3 regions of the Paracoccus sp. SMMA_5_TC genome follow, and region 3 is predicted to be linked to each of the others. Evidence: riboswitches for the same ligand, from Rfam matches in the RefSeq annotation. Region 3 holds a riboswitch; each other region holds the start of a gene.
What was found. Region 3 has a riboswitch for cobalamin ahead of GB880_RS14395 (TonB-dependent receptor plug domain-containing protein). Riboswitches for the same ligand answer to the same signal wherever they lie in the genome.
Positions count from the first base shown of each region.

Region 1: it holds a riboswitch for cobalamin, as region 3 does, so the genes downstream of both, GB880_RS05725 (DUF1636 domain-containing protein) here and GB880_RS14395 (TonB-dependent receptor plug domain-containing protein) in region 3, are expected to answer to the same signal.
Region 2: it holds a riboswitch for cobalamin, as region 3 does, so the genes downstream of both, GB880_RS05750 (CbtB domain-containing protein) here and GB880_RS14395 (TonB-dependent receptor plug domain-containing protein) in region 3, are expected to answer to the same signal.

Region 1 covers NZ_CP102355.1:1,142,791-1,148,812, reverse strand. Annotated here, with positions in the region: gene bluB (5,6-dimethylbenzimidazole synthase) at 1-156, shown strand, start outside; gene cobO (cob(I)yrinic acid a,c-diamide adenosyltransferase) at 247-822, opposite strand; cobalamin riboswitch at 949-1,149, shown strand; gene GB880_RS05725 (DUF1636 domain-containing protein) at 1,224-1,577, shown strand; gene cobW (cobalamin biosynthesis protein CobW) at 1,582-2,616, shown strand; gene cobN (cobaltochelatase subunit CobN) at 2,637-5,822, shown strand; gene GB880_RS05710 (precorrin-3B synthase) at 5,819-6,022, shown strand, end outside.
Region 2 covers NZ_CP102355.1:1,148,926-1,154,947, forward strand. Annotated here, with positions in the region: gene bluB (5,6-dimethylbenzimidazole synthase) at 1-355, opposite strand, end outside; gene GB880_RS05740 (hypothetical protein) at 355-906, opposite strand; gene GB880_RS05745 (CbtA family protein) at 967-1,665, opposite strand; gene GB880_RS05750 (CbtB domain-containing protein) at 1,668-1,847, opposite strand; cobalamin riboswitch at 1,885-2,081, opposite strand; gene GB880_RS05755 (endonuclease/exonuclease/phosphatase family protein) at 2,119-3,126, opposite strand; gene leuD (3-isopropylmalate dehydratase small subunit) at 3,189-3,794, opposite strand; gene GB880_RS05765 (hypothetical protein) at 3,887-4,468, shown strand; gene leuC (3-isopropylmalate dehydratase large subunit) at 4,487-5,923, opposite strand.
Region 3 covers NZ_CP102356.1:159,182-165,203, forward strand. Annotated here, with positions in the region: gene GB880_RS14390 (ABC transporter substrate-binding protein) at 1-691, opposite strand, end outside; gene GB880_RS14395 (TonB-dependent receptor plug domain-containing protein) at 685-2,586, opposite strand; cobalamin riboswitch at 2,719-2,917, opposite strand; gene GB880_RS14400 (aminotransferase-like domain-containing protein) at 3,013-4,299, opposite strand; gene GB880_RS14405 (Lrp/AsnC family transcriptional regulator) at 4,427-4,873, shown strand; gene GB880_RS14410 (bile acid:sodium symporter family protein) at 4,940-5,908, shown strand; gene nrdF (class 1b ribonucleoside-diphosphate reductase subunit beta) at 5,909-6,022, opposite strand, start outside.

The DNA of each region.
Region 1 (6,022 bases), on a different replicon from region 3:
ACGCCCGAACGGATCTGCGCGCTGCTGGAAACCCCGACCGGATGGGAGTTCAGCGCCCTTCTGTGCCTGGGCTGGCCCGAGACGCATGACGTGCTGCCGCTGCTGCATCGCAAAGGCTGGCAGGAGAACCATGCCCGGCCCTGGCTGATCCGGTGAAGTCGCCGCCATCGACGGCAGGGCACGCCCTTGCCGCCCCATCGAGGGCCGGCAAGGGCGCGGGGGCCGTGGCCCCCGGGGGCCCATCGGCTAGAATTCGACCCCCGGCTGCGCCTTGATACCATCGCGGAACGGGTGTCGGATCTGGGTCATTTCGGTGACCAGATCGGCAGCCTCGATCAGCGCCGGCGGGGCATTGCGCCCGGTCAGCACGACATGGGTCATCGGCGGGCGTTCGTCGCGCAGCACCGCCAGAACCTCGTCGGTGTCCAGATAGCCGTAGCGCAGGGCGATGTTGATTTCATCAAGCAGCACCATGCGGATCGCCGGATCGCGAATCAGCGTCCGGGCCTTGTCCCAGCCGGCGCGTGCGGCGGCAATGTCGCGGGCCTTGTCCTGGGTTTCCCAGGTAAAGCCCTCGCCCATGGCATGGAACTGGCACAGATGGCCGAAATGGCCGGTCAGCAGCCGCCGCTCGCCCGTGTCCCAGGCCCCCTTGATGAACTGCACCACCGCGCAGGGCATGCCATGGGCCACACAGCGCAGGATCATGCCGAAACCGGCCGAGGACTTGCCCTTGCCCTTGCCGGTGTGGACGATGATCAACCCCTTTTCGCCCTGCTTGTCCTGCATCATCCGGTCGCGCGCGGCCTTGATGCGCGCCATCTTTTCGGCGTGGCGCCGGGCATCGTCATCAGCAATCGGCCCGGGGGCGGACGTGACAGGCGGCGAGGGCGGGGCGGAATTGGTGGTCATCGGGTGTCCTTTGCTTGACAAGCGCGAAGCGGGCGCGCACAGCTTTCATGCGCTGGTTCCTGTCCATGACAGGCCAAGAGGGAATGCGACGGGTCAAGACCCAAAAGCAGCCGCCCCCGCGACCGTGACCGGAAAGGTCGCCCGATGCCACTGGCCACAGCGCCGGGAAGGTGGGCCGACCGCTGGCGAAAGCCTGAATCCGCAAGCCGGGAGACCTGCCAGCGCGTGAATGCAACCGGCGGACGGGGTGTTCCTGCTGGGGCTTGGGCCGCTGTGCCCTGCCTCGTGCCGCCATTTGGAATGACAGGCGGATGACGATTACCTTGCATGTCTGCATCACCTGCCGCGCCGGCGTGGCCCCACAGCCGGATCAGCCTCCGCCGGGTGCGCAACTGCTTGCGGCGCTGCGGGCGCGGCCGCTGCCGCCGGACCTGCGCATCCAGCCCGTCGAATGCATGTCGGCCTGCGCGCGCGGCGCCGCCATCGCGCTGAGCGCGCCGGGGCGCTGGACCTATGTCTATGGTCACATGAGCCCGGCCGATGCCGATCAGATCCTGACCGGCGCCGCGGCCTATGCCAATGCCGCCGATGGCATCGTGCCCTGGCGCCAGCGCGTCGAAATCTTTCGCAAGCGCAGCCTTGCCCGTATTCCCCCGATAGGATGACCGCATGTCCGACCTGACCAAGATCCCCGTTACAGTCATCACCGGCTTTCTGGGTGCCGGCAAGACCACGCTGATCCGCCACCTGATGTCGCAGCCCCAGGGCAGGCGGTTGGCGGTGCTGGTCAACGAATTCGGCACCATGGGCGTCGATGGCGAGATCCTGAAGTCCTGCGCCGATGAAAACTGCCCGCAGGAAAACATCGTCGAGCTGTCGAACGGCTGCATCTGCTGCACGGTCGCCGACGACTTCATCCCCACACTTGAAAAGCTGATGGCGCTGCCGGTGCGGCCCGATCACATCCTGATCGAGACCTCGGGGCTGGCGCTGCCCAAGCCGCTGCTCAAGGCCTTCGACTGGCCGGCGATCCGCTCGCGCATCACCGTGGACGGCGTCGTCGCCCTGGCCGATGCCGAGGCGGTGGCGGCCGGCCGCTTTGCCCCCGACCCCGAGGCCGTCGCCCGCCAGCGCGCCGCCGATCCGGGGCTGGACCACGACACCCCGCTGGCCGAGGTGTTCGAGGATCAGATCGCCTGCGCCGACATCGTGTTGCTGTCCAAGGCCGATCTGGCAGGCCCCGAGGGGCTGGCCGCCGCCCGTGCCGCCATCGCCGCCGAGGCGCCGCGGGCGCTGCCGATGCTGGCGATGACCGATGGCGTCATCGATCCGCGGCTGATCCTGGGTCTGGGCGCCGCGGCCGAGGATGACCTGGACGCGCGCCCCAGCCATCACGACGGCGCCGACGATCACGAACACGAGGATTTCGACAGCGTGGTGATCGACCTGCCCGAAATCGCCGATCCGGCCGATCTGGCCGCACGCCTGCAGCGGCTGGCGCGCGAACGCGACATCCTGCGGGTCAAGGGCCATGTGGCGGTGGCCGGCAAGCCGCTGCGGCTTCTGGTGCAGGCGGTGGGGGAAAGGGTGCGCCATCAATACGACCGTCCATGGGGCGACCAACCGCGCCGCTCGCGGCTGGTGGTGATCGCCGAACATGACGCGATCGACCCGGTCGCGATCCGCGCCGCGCTGACCGGCTGAGCGGGCGGGGCCGTTCCATCATGCATGTGGTGTTCCGCGACACCCAGGGTCTGGAAGAGCTGGAGGTGCCGACCGACCCCGGCCAGGATCCGGCCGATCTGGTGGTGCTGTCATTTTCCGACAGCGACCTTGGCGCCTTTGCCGCCGGCTGGCATCGCGCCGGGGGCCAGCTGCCCGCGCTGCGGCTGTGCAATCTGGCGGCGCTGCGGCACCCGGTTTCGGTGGATCAGTATTGCGACACCACGCTGGCCGGCGCGCGGGCGGTGCTGGTGCGATTGATCGGCGGCGAAAGCTATTGGCCCTATGGCGTCGCCAGTCTGCAGGATCTGGCCCGCCGTCGCGGCATCGCGCTGGCGCTGCTGCCGGGCGACGGCCGCCCCGACCCGGCGCTGGACCGGCTGTCGACGCTGCCGGTCGCGCAGCTGAGGCGGCTGACGCAGCTGTGCGATCAGGGCGGCGCCGTGGCCGCGCAGATGGCGCTGACGGAACTGGCCCGCGCCGCAGGGTTGCAGGCGCCCGAGGTGATCGGGCAGGCCGAACTGCCGTCGCATGGTTTTTACGACCCCGAACGGGGGGTGATCGCGGCGCCACTGCCGGGAGCGCGTCCGGTGCTGGTCAGCTTCTACCGCAGCTATCTGGCGGCGGCCGACATGGCGCCGGTCGATGCGCTGATCGCGGCGCTGCGGGCGGCGGGCTTTGCCGCGACCGGGGCGTTCGCGCCCTCGCTGCGCCAGCCGGGGTTGGGCCGGTGGCTGGCACCGCATTTGCCGGGTCTGGCGGCGGTGGTCAACCTGACCGCCTTTTCGGCCCGCGACGATGCCGGGGCCACCCCCTTTGACGGCGCCGATTGCCCGGTGTTCCAGATGGCGATGGCCACCGCGCCCCGCGCGCTGTGGCAGGCAGAGGAGCGCGGCCTCTCTGCCGCCGATCTGGCCATGCATGTGGTCTTGCCCGAGGTCGATGGCCGCATCTTTCTGGGCGCGATCAGCTTCAAGGCCGCGCAGGATCGCGACCCGGCGCTGCAATTCGCCCGCCAGATCCACGCCCCCGACCATGCCGCCATTACCCGCGCCGTCGGCCGCATCCGCGCCTGGCACCGGCTGGCCCGGGCGGCAACCGAAGCGGGCGAGGCACCCTTGCGGCGGGCGGTGGTGCTGTCGACCTATCCGGGGAAAAGCCATCAACTGGCCCATGCCGTCGGCCTCGATGCGCTGGCCTCGGCCGGGGCGATGCTGGGGATCGACCACCAGGGCCTGGGCCGACAGCTGGAAAGCGCGCGGCTGCACTGGCCGCTGGCCGATTACCTCGCGGCGCTGGAGGATCTGCCGGCGGCGCTGCGGGCGCAGCTGTTCGCGGCCTGGGGCGAGCCCGACCCGGCGGGCTTCGGCTTTGCAGCAATCGCCTGTGGCGACGCCCTGGTGGCGCTGCAACCCGAACGCGGGCAGGCCGACCGCCGGGCCCAGGATTATCACGACCTGACGCGGGTGCCGTGCCACGGTTATGTGGCCTTTTACCTGTGGCTGCGCCGGCAGGCCGATGTCATCGTGCATATGGGCGCGCATGGCACGCTGGAATGGCTGCCGGGCAAGTCGGTGGCACTGTCGGAGCAGTGCTGGCCACAGGCGCTGCTGGGCGATCTGCCGATGGTCTATCCCTTCATCGTCAACGACCCCGGCGAGGCCGCCCAGGCCAAGCGCCGGCTGTCGGCGGTGACACTGGGCCATCTGCCGCCGCCGCTGCGGACCAGCGCGCTGCCCGCCAACCTGGCGCATCTGGAACGGCTGCTAGACGAATATTCGACCGCCGACGGGCTGGACCCGCGGCGGCGCGACCGGCTGGTGCTGGCCATCCGCGACGAGGCCCGCGCCGCCGGGGTCGAGGCCGATCTGGGCCTGCCCGCCGATGCCGCCCCGGCCGAGGCGATCCCGCGGATCGATCGCTTCCTGTGCGATCTCAAGGACAGCCGCTTCGGCGACGGGCTGCATGTCTATGGCACGGCCCCGGGCGAGGCCGAGGGGCTGGATCGGGCGCTGACCGGGCGGCGGGTGGCGCCCGGGCCCTCGGGCTCGCCGGCGCGGGGGCGGCTCGATGTCCTGCCCACGGGGCGCAACCTTTATACCGTCGATCCGCGCGCCGTGCCCACCCGCAACGCCCATGCCCAGGGCATCCGCCTGGCCGAGGAACTTCTGCGCCGGCATCTGCAGGACCACGGCGACTGGCCGCGCGGCCTTGTCGTCGATCTGTGGGGCAGCGCCACCATGCGCACCGCGGCCGAGGATTTCGCGATGGCGCTGCACCTCGCCGGGATGGCGCCGCGCTGGGATGAGGCGACCGGGCGCGTGACCGGGGTGGAAATCCTGCCGCTGGCGGAACTGGGCCGGCCGCGCATCGACGTCACGCTGCGGGTCTCGGGGCTGTTTAGGGATGTGTTCCCCGGCCTTGCGCAGCTGTTTGAAATGGGCGCAGCGATGCTGGCCCGGCGCGCGGAAACCCCGGCCGACAACCCCTATCTGACGCTGGCGCCGCGGGTCTTTGGCCCGGCGCCGGGCCGCTTCGGCCTGGCGATGGCCGATCCCTGTGCCGAGCTGACGGCCGAGGCGCGGCTAGCCGCGGGCGAGGCTTGGCTGGCGGCATCGGCCCATGCCATCGGCGCAGACGGCGTCATCCGCCATCGTCCGCAGGCGCTGCAAGCCAGGCTGGCGGCGGCGGATGCCTTTGTCCACGCCCAGGACCTGCCGGAAAGCGATCTGCTGCTGGCCGCCGATTATGCCGGGCACGAGGCCGGATTCGCCGCCGCCATGGCCCGGATCGGTGCCCCCGTCCCGGCGCTGTATCATCTGGACGCCACCCGCCCCGAGGCCCCGCGTGCCCGCAGCCTGACCGAGGAAATCGCCCGCGTCCTGCGCGCCCGCGCCGCCAACCCGGCCTGGGCCGACGGCATGATGCGCCATGGCTATCGCGGCGCGGCGGAAATCGCGGCGACGCTTGAGCATCTGGCGGCCTTTGCACAACTGGCCGGGGTGGTGCCGGGACATCTGTTCGATCTTTACCACGACGCCACCCTGGGCCGGCCCGATCTGGTCGATTTCATGGCCCGGGAAAACCCCGCCGCGCTGGCGGCGATGCGGAACCTCTTCGCGCGGCTGCTGGACAGCGGCCTGTGGGTGTCGCGGCGAAACTCGATCCTGGCCGAGGTGGGCGCATGAGCTTCGAGATCAAGGGCTGGTGTCCCGGCGCGCTGCGGCCGATGCAATCGGGCGACGGGCTGATCCTGCGCATCCGGCCGCCGAACGGCCGGCTGCTGCCGGCGCAGGTCCGGGCCATTGCCGAGGTTTCGGCGCGGCTGGGCAATGGGCTGATCGACCTGACCCAGCGGGCGCATCTGCAGCTGCGCGGCCTGGACGCC
Region 2 (6,022 bases), on a different replicon from region 3:
GCCCGTGGCCTTCGGGCGGGTCGATCTCGGTAAAGACCGCCAGCCAGACCGGCGCCCGGTCCAGCCCCGCCAGGCGCAGCGCGCGGTAATCGCGCTGGCGCTGCCCGTGATAACCGGCCGCGGCCGCCGCATTGCAGCGCGAAAAATCGTCCCGGATGGCTGCGCGGAGGCCCGGATCCTCGATCCGGATCACCCGCCAGGGCCGGGCATTGCCGACCGAAGGCGCCAGCTCCATGGCCCGGGCCAGTTCGGCCAGCAGCGCCTCGGGGATCGGGTCCGGGCGGAAATGGCGGATGTCGCGGCGCCAGCGCAGCAGATCGGCCAGGGCCCGGCGCTGGTCGGCGCCGAACTGCATCAGGACGGTGCGCAGATCGCGGCGGCCGGCAGGTTCGGCGTGCCGGCCGCGACCGCCGTGGCGCCGTCCGGCACCCGCAGTTCCACCGCCAACGGCTGCCCCGCGACCGCGAGCGGGCGATGGTCATTGCCGTTCAGCTCGACCCGCAGCCGGTCGCCCGGACGCAATTGCGGCAAATGCTGGGCGGGCCCGTAAAGCCGGGCGATCTTGTCGCCGTTCAGATACAGATGTGCGTGCCCTTGGCCTGGGGCATGGGCCAGCCCGGCCCGGTCGGGGGCAAGGCACATGCCGCGCAGCTGCACAAACAGGTTCCAGCCCGACACCGGATCGGGGGTCAGGCCGATGCCCAGATCGGCACTGCCGGCGGGCAGCTGGTGCGGCGGGCCGTGGTGATGGGCGGTCTGGGCAGTCCCGGCGGTGTGGGCCGGGCCATGGCCGTGGCTGCCGTGGTCGTGGCCATCCAGCGTGACCCCGTTGGCCGCCGCTAGGACAAAGCCCAGCCCGCCGCCAAAGACCAGCCCGATGACCAGCATCGCGATTGCGCGATCCATGTGAAGTCCTGTCGCAAGGGAAATGGGATCGAACCCGCCGGGGGCGGCGGGTCCGGCGGCTCAGGCCGGTTGGCCCAGCGGCACGCGCTCGGCTTCGCGCTGCCACATCCAGCCGCAGAGCGCGCCCAGCACCAGCCAGGCCATCAGCCCGGCGCCCAGCGCGCGGCCGGCGAATTCGGCCGACAGTTCCGGCGGCACGGTGCCGGCATAGGCGTCGGGTTGCGGCGCGCCGATCAGATGCGGCGCCAGCGCCAGCAGGATCGCCGGCGCCCAGGCCGCCCAGCCGCGGCCAAAGGCGATCAGCCACAGCGCCAGGCCGGTGGCCAGCGTGGTTGCCAGCCACCACGCGGCACGCGCCGCGATGTCGGCGGCCGCCACTCCCGGCACCTCGGGCGCCAGACCAAAGGCCGGGGCCAGTTGCAGGGCCACAAAGCCGGCCGCGCCCCAGATCAGCCCATGGCGGGCCGAGATCGGCGCCCCCCGACCCTGCGCCAGCACCATCAGCGCGGTCAGCATCAGGCCATAGCCGGCATGGACCAGCATGTTGAACAGCACCGTCAACCCGTTGCGCTGCCAGTCGAACGGGCCCAGATCGGGCGCAGTGCCTGGCGCGGGCACGGCGCCATGGACCAGCTGCCCCGATTCATACAGTTCGGCATGCAGCAACACCGGCTGCACGAAGCTCAGCTGCACCAGGGCGGCAATCAGCCCGGTGACAGCACCAGCGATCAGACCGCTGGTCAGAATGCGTGCGAACATGGTCAGTGGCAGGGAAAGCCGGTGGCGTGGCGCATGTCATGGGCGGCATCGTGCAGGGTTTCGGCCTGCACCAACCCGGCCACGAACATCAGCCCGAAACCCAGCACAAACACTGCCAATGCGGGCACCAGAACGGAGCGAACAGCCGGCGCAGCAGCCGGCGCGATGGTCTTTGCGGTCATCTTCGACCCTTTCCTTAAGTCGTCCAACCCGACGACATTGCGGTTTCCGGCATCGGCAGGTCTCCTGGCTCGCGGGTCGTGGCTGGCGCCCGCCTTCCCGGCCCGCAGGCCAGTGGCGTAATGGGCGCCCGCTCTCCGCTGACAGTCGCGGGGGCGGCTGCGGACTTGACCCGTTCCGGGTCGCACCGCATTCCCTATCAAGCCCCGAAGGGCACCGATACCGGCGCGATCCTAGGGCGGGTCGCGCCAGACTTGCAAGGGGAAATCCGGGTCAGCGCCCGGGGGGCCAATCCAGATCGACCCAGACCAGCCGATGCGCCGAGGCCGTCTGCGCCGCCCGGGCCAAAGGGCCGTCGGTCGGCCAGATCACCCCGGCGTCCAGAACCCGCAGGCCGTGCGCGGGCAGGACGTAATCGACCCGCAGGTTGCCGGGGGCGCGGTCGTCGGGCCAGTCGGCGGTGTCCAGCGCCGGATCGCCCTTGTGGCCCGCATTGATCCCCCCGGCGGCGGCGGCGCCTCCGGGGCTGCGGGGCTGTGGGTCGGTCACATGTTCAAGCATGCGCGCCAGCGCCTGGGGCCGGCCCTCGCCATCCTGGGGATCCAGGTTCAGATTGCCCGCCAGCACGAAGGGCCCCTGCGGCAGGTGATGCAGCCAGAAGGCCAGCTCGTCGTGGTTGCGCCGGCCGTTCAGATCCTCGGGGCCGTCAAAGACCGGGGGCGTGGCCGACATCGCCAGCACATGCAAGGGCTGTCCGTCGATGGAAACTACCGCATCCCAATGCGCGGTCGAGGACAGCCGCCGCGCCGCCGCCACCTCGGGCGGCATGTCGGGCATCAGATGGCCGGGCAGGTCGCGCCACAGGAAGGCGCTGTGGTCGCTGACCGGGCCGATCGGGTGGCGCGACAGGATCGCCATGCCGCCCTGACCGGGAAAGCGGCCAAAGCCCTGGGCATCGTCGGCCTCGGCCAGGCGGCCGTCGCCGTCGAGGTCCAGACCGCTGGCCATGCCGGAATTGGGCTGGCCGGCATGATGATGCGGATAGTCCAGCCCCGCCGCCCGAAGCCGGTCCAGGAAAGCCTGGAAGGCGCGGCCGTCGAAATCCCAGTCGAAATTGGTCAGCACCAGCACGTCGGGCCGGGCGGCGGCGATCACCTCGATCACGGCGGCGATCTGCGGATCGGCCTTTGCGCCCTGCCGTTGCAGATCGCGCAGCAAAAGCCCCGGCCCGTCGCGCGACAGGTCCGGGGAATAGGTGGCGATGCGCAGCGGCCCGGCCATGGTCGGCAGGACCGCCGCCGCAAGGCCCAGAGCGGCCAGCGCCGCCGCCGCGAGAGACGTTGTTACACCCAAGGCCGCGACTGGGCCATCTGTGCCTCGAAACTGTCGATGGCACTGGCTTTCTCCAGGGTCAGGCCGATGTCGTCCAGACCGTTCAGCAGGCAGTGGCGCCGGAACGGGTCCAGCTCGAAGCCGAAGCTCTGCCCGTCCGAGGTGGTGACGGTCATGTTTTCCAGATCGACGGTCATGCGGGCGTTGGCACCCTTGCGCGCATCCTCCATCAGCACATCGACCACCTCTTGCGGCATCACGATCGGCAGGATGCCGTTCTTGAAGCAGTTGTTGTAGAAGATGTCGGCAAAACTGGTCGAGATCACGCAACGGATGCCGAAATCCAGCAGCGCCCAGGGCGCGTGTTCGCGCGAACTGCCGCAGCCGAAGTTGTCGCCGGCGACGATTATCTGGGCGTTGCGCCAGGCCGGCTGGTTCAGCACGAAATCGGGAATTTCGTTGCCCTGGGCGTCATAGCGCATTTCGTCGAACAGGTTCTTGCCCAGCCCCGAACGGTGAATGGTCTTGAGAAACTGCTTGGGGATGATCATGTCGGTGTCGATATTGACCAGCGGCATCGGGGCCGCGACGCCGGTCAGGGTGGTGAACTTTTCCATCTTGTGATCCTTGTGCAATTGACTGGGGCTCGGCGGCCCCGTTAACCCGGAAGCAGGCGGCGCCGGGCGCCGCGTGGCAGCAGGTCGTGACGATGGTTTTCGGGTTTTCCAGCATGGCCGCCCTGCGCGCCTGCATCGCCCGCGACTGGACGCCATCGATCGGCGATCCGCAGGTCACGGGCTGGCTGACGGTGGCGGCCTATGTCGGCTGCCTGTGGCTGGCAATTCGGGTGCTGCGTCGCCGCCCGGCGGGGGCCGCGCGGGGGTTGTGGCTCGCCATCGCGGTGCTGATGGCGTTTCTGGCGCTGAACAAGCAGCTGGACCTGCAGACGGCACTGACCGCGACCGGGCGCTGCATGGCGCGCGCCCAGGGCTGGTATGACAATCGATATGCCGTGCAGCTGGCCTTTATCGCCGGTCTGGTCCTGGGCGTGATCGCCGCCATGGCCTGGGCGACGAAATCCCTGCGCGGACAGATGCGCGGCAACGGCCTGGCCCTGCTGGGCCTGGGGGTGCTGTGCGGGTTCGTTCTGGTGCGCGCGGTGGGGTTTCATCATGTCGACAGGCTGATCAGCATGGATTTCGCCAGGGTCAGGTTCAACTTCTGGTTCGAGAACGCGGGCTTGCTGCTGATCGCGATCAACGCCCTGATGCTGCTGCGGCGGGGCCGCTAGGGCCCCAACCGCAACCGCTCAGACGGTTTCCGCCAGCAGTTCGCGCACATCGGTCAGATGACCGCGGATGCCGGCCGCGGCCGCCATCACCGGCGACATCAGATGCGTGCGGCCACCGCGGCCCATCCGCCCCTCGAAGTTGCGGTTCGAGGTGGCGGCGCAGCGTTCGCCCGGTGCCAGCTGGTCGGGGTTCATGCCCAGGCACATCGAACAGCCCGCCAGGCGCCATTCAAAGCCCGCATCGATAAAGATCTTGTCCAGACCCTCTTCCTCGGCCTGCAACCGCACCAGACCGGACCCGGGCACCACCATGCCGCGCACGCCTGGCGCAAGGTGCCGGCCCTTGAGGATATCGGCCGCTGCGCGCAGATCCTCGATCCGGCCGTTGGTGCAGGAACCGATGAACACCGCGTCGATCTTGATCTGGTTCAGCGGCGTGCCAGGTTTCAGGCCCATGTAATCAAGGCTGCGGCGCGCCGCCTCGACCTTGCCGCCCTCGAAATCCTCGGGGGCGGGGACGGTGCCGGTGATCGGCAGCACGTCCTCGGGCGAGGTGCCCCAGGTCACGACCGGGGCGATGTCCTCGGCCCGCAGGGTCACGACCTTGTCCCAATGCGCGCCCTCGTCGGAATAGAGGGTTTTCCACCAGGCCACGGCGGCCTCCCATGCGGCGCCCTTGGGCGCGTGCGGACGGCCCTTGCAGTATTCGAAGGTCTTTTCGTCCGGCGCGATCAGCCCGGCGCGGGCACCGCCCTCGATCGCCATGTTGCAGACGGTCATGCGCCCTTCCATTGACAGCTCGCGAATCGCCTCGCCGCAATATTCGATGACATAACCGGTGCCGCCGGCGGTGCCGGTCTTGCCGATCACCGCTAGGGTAATGTCCTTGGCGGTGACACCCGGCCGCAGGCGGCCGGTGATTTCCACCTTCATGTTCTTGGATTTCTTCTGGATCAGCGTCTGCGTGGCCAGGACATGCTCCACCTCGGAGGTGCCGATGCCATGCGCCAGCGCGCCGAAGGCGCCATGGGTGGCGGTATGGCTGTCACCGCACACGACGGTCATGCCGGGCAGGGTCCAGCCCTGTTCCGGGCCGACGATATGGACGATGCCCTGGCGGATGTCCGACATCGGGTAATAGTTCAGCCCGAATTCACGCGCGTTCTTGTCCAGTTCGGCGACCTGGATGCGGCCTTCGGGGTTTTCGATGCCGTTCACGCGGTCGGGCGTGGTGGGCACGTTGTGGTCAGGCACGGCGATGGTCTGGTCGGGCCGGCGCACCTTGCGCCCGGCCATGCGCAGCCCCTCGAACGCCTGGGGCGAGGTGACTTCGTGCACCAGATGGCGGTCGATATACAGGATGCAGGTGCCATCTTCCTTGCGGTCGACCACATGCGCGTCGAAAATCTTGTCGTAAAGGGTGCGGGGGGTGCCCGCAGGGGTAGTGCCGGTCATGGCTGTCTCTTTCAGAAGGACTGGCTGAAGGGTCGTGGCTGGGCCGGCCGGACGCATATGGCGCGTGGGCAGGCGGGGCGCAGCATCAGGCGCCCGAAC
Region 3 (6,022 bases):
CCTCTTCGGCGCGGGAATGGCCTGGAAAGGGACGGTCGCGCAGCACCAGATCGGGCGCGGCCAGCAGCAACCGCTCCAACGGGATCTGGCCGCCGGCGGACAGGCCGATGCGGTCGGCGACATTGTCAAAGCCGGCCTCGGCCAGGATCTGGCCGGCCAGACTGTCCGCCGTGGCGCTGTAGCCATTGGCACCATAAAGCGCCGCCTGCGGGCGTGGGCCGGGCGACACGGGGGCGGTCAGCGCCGCCAGATCGGCGTCGAACTGTGCCAGCAGGTCGGCTGCGCGCCGCTGGCGGCCCAGCAGCGCGCCCATGCGCAGGATATTGGCGCGGATGCCGGCGATGTCGGCGTCCGGCGCGAACACCTCGACCCGCAGCCCGTGGTCGCGCAGCATCCGCAAGGTTGAAGGCGCGGTCCAGCTGCCGGCCAGCACCAGATCGGGGCGGATCAGCAGCACCTCTTCGGCGCCGGCGCGGTTGACGGGATAGCGCCGCGCCTCGGCCGCCATGGCCGAGGAGGCGGGATCGCGTGCCAGCCAGGATACCGACACCAGCTGCCCGGGCGCGGCCAGCATCATCGCCAGCTGATCGGTGCACAGGTTCAGCGACACCACACGCGCTGGCGCGGCCAGAACGGGTGCCGTCAGCCCGGCCAGAAACAACACAGCGGCGGCCAGCAGGCGCGTTACCACCGCGCCTCCAGCCCGGCATAGGCGGTGCGGCCCTGACCGTAATAGCCCCAGCTTTCGGAATGGCGTTGGTCGAACAGGTTCACCACCCGCAGCGTGGCACGCAGGTTGTCGTCGATGTCATAGCCGCCCGACAGGTTGACCAGATTGATCGCCGGCAGTTCCGCGGTGGCGTAATCGCCAAAGAAGCGGGTGTCGTAATTGCCCGAAACATGCCGGTAATCGGCGGTGATGCGGCCGCGCCCGTCCAGAACCGCCAGCGATGCGGTCAGCCCGACTTCGTGGCGCGGCCGGCGCAGCTCGATGCTGCCGTCGGGGTTGGTGGCATCCAGATAGGTATAGGCCAGTCCCACATCCAGCCGATCGGTCGGACGTAGCTGCGCGCTGACCTCGACCCCCTGGCGCGGGCTGTCGCCCGACTGGTTGCGATAGCTGAAATACTGTGTGGTGCCGTCGCTGCTGACCAGATAGTCCTCGATCTCGTCGCGCAGGGTCTCGCGGAACCAGGTGACATCGATGCTGCCGCGGTCGTCGGGCAATTGCCATTCCACCCCCAGATCGAAGCCGCGGTTCTGTTGCGGCCGCAGCAGCGGATTGCCCCGATAGACCGAAGTACCCCAGGGGCCGCTGTAGGTCGCATCGGCGAAAAGTTCCCAATAGGATGGGTTGACGATGCCCTTGCCGGCCGACCCATGCAGCCGGAACGGCCGGTCCGGCACCGCCCAGGACAGCCCCAGGTTCCAGCTGGTGGCATCGGCGAACACCTGGTTCAGGTCGCGGCGCAACCCCGCCTGCACGTCCAGCCCGTTGTCCAGAAAGCCGCGATATTCCACCGCGACCGAGGACATCCGCCGCCGATAGTCCGGTGCGACCGAGGAATCGTCGCGCTGGCGCTCGGCCATGATGTTCAGCAGGTGGCCGGCCTGCGCCGCCGGCTGCCCGTCGAGCGACACGGTGGCGCGGTATTTCAGCTTGGCCACCCGTCCGCGATTTTGCGGCCCGTCGTCAAAGCTTTGGCGAAAATCGGTTTTCTGATATTCCAGCCGCTGGACCAACCGGCCGTCCAGGGCCGTGAATTCGGTCCATAGGGCGCCCTGGCGTTCGTCGCGGTCGCTGTGGGCGTTGGGGTCGTCGACCACGAAATCGGCCGGATCAATGGCCGCCGGGTTGGTGCCGTCATAGCCGTAGCTCTCATCCGCGCGGCGCAGGCTGGCCCCCATGCGCCAGTCCGGCGTGGCGGCGATCCAGCCCGACAGCGCAATGGTCTTGCGGTTGATGCCGTCCTTTTCGCCGCCGTCGCCCGATTGGTCGAACCCGTGGTCGTCGCGCGCCGACAGGTTCAGCGCCAGCCCGCCGCTTTCGCCGTTATGGCTGACATGGGCCGTTGCTGCCGCGCCATTGCCCAGCTCGGCGCTGGCGCCATAGTGCAGGCCAGGTTCGGTCCCCCGGCTGATGATATTGATGACGCCCGCCGCCGCGTTCGAGCCGTAGAATACCGACTGCGGGCCGCGCAGCACCTCGATGCGCTCGATATTGGCGGTTTCCAAGCCGCTGAGGATATATTCCTCGGCGCTGCCAGTGGCCTCGATGCCATCGATCAGCAACAGCGCATGGCCCGATTCGCTGCCGCGCACCCGCAGCTGGGTATAGGACGGGCCGACGCTGTTGACCGAGACCCCCGGCACCGTGCGCAGTGCATCCTGGATGCGGCTGGACCCGCGCCGGGCGATCTGCTGTTCGTCCAGCACCGTATAGGCGCGGCCATAGGCGTTGCCGGGAACCGGCGTGAAACCGGCCGACAGGATCAGCGGTTGCAGGGTGATCGCGTCCTGGGCAAGGGCGGCCGCCGGGGACAGTGCGGCGGTCAGCGCAAGGATGGAACTGCGGGCAAGGGTCATGTCCGGGCCTTTCGGTCGCGGCGCAAGGCCGCGGTTAGCAGGGCGCGCGCGCCCCGGGCCGACCGGCCGCAAGCCCGCGCTGTGACAATCACCGCTGCGGTCGGGCCGCTTTCCGGGCGCGCCCCGCGCCGGAAATGGGTGAGTGCTGCGGCAGGTCTCCTGGCTTGCGGATCATCGCGCGGACCGGCCTTCCCGGGATGACCCAGTGGCCAGGGGTGGTCCTTTGCTCTCCGCTCACAGTTGCGGGGGCAGCCGCGGCCTTGCCCGAGGGCGCACCGCGTTCCCTTTTCACCCTGGCTTGCACCAGGGAACCGTAGCGGGCCTGCCTTGCCGCAAGCCGGGGCCGGCTGTCAAGCATCCTGCGCCCGAAATGCCAAGCCGCGCCCTTCGACGAAGGGGCGCGGCCGGCTGTTCAAGGCTTGCGGATCAGCCGGCGGCGATGCTGGGCGTGCCGGCCTGGGCCAGGGTGGCGCGGATGGCCAGGGCCAGTCGTCGCGCACCCTCGGCCAGCTGCGCGGGCTCGTTCAGGGTAAAGTTCAGCCGCAGGGCGCGCCGGTCCAGCCCCTCGGGGTCAAAGACGCTGCTGGGCGAGATGCAGACGCCATGGGCCAGCGCCTGTTCCAGCAGCAGATCGGTGTTCAGGCGCGGATCGCGGGCGGTGGCCCAGACGAACATGCCGCCGCTGGGCACCTGCCAGTCCAGCAGATCGGCCAGATGCTGCTGCATCGCCTGGCACAGCGCATCCCTGCGGGCGCGATACAGTTCCAGGATGCGGGGCCGGATGCGTTCGGTCAGCCCCAGTTCCAGCGCGCGCAGCGCCAGCATCTGCGACAGGCCGCTGCTGCACATGTCGGTGCCCTGCTTGGCCGTGGCCAATGCCGCGATCAGCCTGGGGGCGGCGATCACCCAGCCGATGCGCAGGCCCGGCGTCAGTTCCTTGGACAGCGATCCCATGTAGATCACCGGGCCATCATAGGGCCGCCCCGGCTGGCTTGCCGCGGACAGTTCCAGCAGTCGCGGCAAGGGTTCGCCATCGTAATAAAGAACGCCGTAGGGGTCGTCCTCGATCAGCCAGGTGCCGGTGGCATGGGCGGCCGCGACCAGTGACTGGCGTTCGGCCAAGGTCACCAGCCTGCCGCTGGGGTTCGAGAAGTTGGGCACCGTATAGGCGAATTGCGCCCCATCCAGCGCCCGCAGCGGGTCGTGGCCGGCGCTGCCGATGCGCATGGGGCGGTATTGCGGCTGATGCGGCAGCCAGGCGTCCAACGCCCCCAGATAGGCGGGGCTTTGCGCGGCAATGCTGTCGCCGGGGTGCAGCAGCACCCGGCCGACCAGGTCCAGCGCCTGCATGCCGCCGGTGGTGATCAGCACGTTGTCGCGCGTCAGCTGCACATCGCCAGTGGAATAGCGTTGCGCGATCAGGTCGCGCAGCGCTGGCAGGCCCGGGATCGGGCCATAGCCCAGCGTCTCGGCCGGGTGTTCGCGGATCAGCCGGGCCGCCAGATCGGCCATCTCTTCGACCGGCCAGGTGCCGGGATCGGGCAGCCCCCCGCCCAGGTTGATCAGCCCCGGGATCTGGCCGGCTGACAGGAACACCGAGGTCACGTCATTGGTCCGGGCCAGCCAATCGGCAAGGCGCGGCCGATGCGGGACCGGTGCGGGCAGGGCGGTGTCGGGGGTATGCTGAAGCGCAAGCGAAAGCGGTGCGGCCATGGCGTCCTCATCTAGCTGCACAGAATATACACCGATTCCGGTGCCGAATCCCTGCAATCTCTTGTGCCATTGCCGAATTTCGTGCAGCAATTCGCCCAGTATTGGCTCAGGCAGGGTGAATTTCGCCATGATCGAACTGGATGCCATCGACCAGCGGATTCTGGCCTGTCTTGAGGCCGAGGGCCGGATGCCCATCCTGGAGCTGGCCGAACGTGTCGGCCTGTCGCCGACGCCCTGCGGGCGCCGGGTCAAGCGGCTGGAGGAATCGGGTGTCATCACCGGCTATGGTGCGCGGGTCGACGCGCGCGCGCTGGGGCTGAATGTCAGCGTGCTGATCGCGGTGCGGCTGGCGCGCGGCGGACCCGATGCCAATGCGGTTTTCCTGCGCGGATTGCGCGGACGCCCGGAAGTGGTCGAGTGTTTCCTGGTGACCGGCAACAACATCGACTACATGCTGCGCGTTCAGGTGCGCGACATCGACGCCTTGGGCCGCTTCATCCGCGATGTCTTGCAGGCGATCCCGGCGGTGGCCGAAACCTCGACCATGGTGATCTTGAAACAGGGGCTGGACTAGGGTCCGCGTCCTTGTATCCGTGCGCCAAGTGGTCCAGAACCTTGCGCCAGCGCCCGGAGGCAGACCATGAACGCATTGAAACGGATCGGCATCGACACCTACATGCTGCTGCTGCTGGGCATGGTGGCGCTTGGGCTGCTGTTGCCCGCCCGCGGCGATGCGGCGGTGGTCTTGCGCGACGTCACCTGGTGGGCAGTGGTGCTGCTGTTCTTTCTGTATGGCGCCAAGCTGGATTCGGCCTCGGTCAGGGCCGGGCTGATGAACTGGCGGCTGCAGGGGCTGACGCTGGCCGCGACCTATGTGCTGTTTCCGCTGCTGGGCCTGGGGCTGGCCGCGGTGTTCGGGGCGGTGCTGGGGCCCAAGCTGACGCTGGGCCTGCTGTTCCTGGCGGTGCTGCCGTCGACGGTGCAAAGCTCGATCGCCTTCACCTCGATCGCCCATGGCAATGTGCCGGCCGCGATCTGCGCCGCATCGCTGTCGAACCTGATCGGGGTGGTGCTGACACCGCTGCTGGTGGCGCAGGTTCTGCACCAGGACGGCGGCGGCGTCAGCCTGGAAGCGGTCGAGCGGATCGCACTGCAGATCCTGTTGCCATTCGTCCTGGGCCAGGTGCTGCGGCGCTGGATCGGCGGCTTTGTCCAGCGTCACAAGCTGCTGACCACGATCGTCGACCGCGGCTCGATCCTGCTGATCGTCTATTCGGCTTTCGGCGCGGGGACGGTGGCGGGGATCTGGTCGGCGATCCCGCCATCGGGGCTGGCGCTGTGCTTTCTGGTGGTGGCGGCGCTGCTGGCCCTGGCCATGGGGATCATGGCCGCCGCCGGCCGGGTCTTTCGCCTGCCGCCTGCGGATCAGGCGGTGCTGTTCTTTTGCGGTTCGACCAAAAGCCTGGCCAGCGGTCTGCCCATCGCCAGTGCCATCTTTCCGGCAGCCAGCGTTGGCGCGATCGTGCTGCCGGTGATGATCTATCACATGACCCAGCTGCTGGTCTGTTCGGTGGTGGCGCAGCGCCTGGCGCGCCGCGCCGGTGCCTGATCAGAAATCCCAGTCCTCGTCCTCGGTCGCGACGGCCTTGCCGATGACATAGGACGAACCCGAGCCGGAAAAGAAGTCGTGGTTTTCGCTGTCGGGCGACAGCGCGGCCATGAT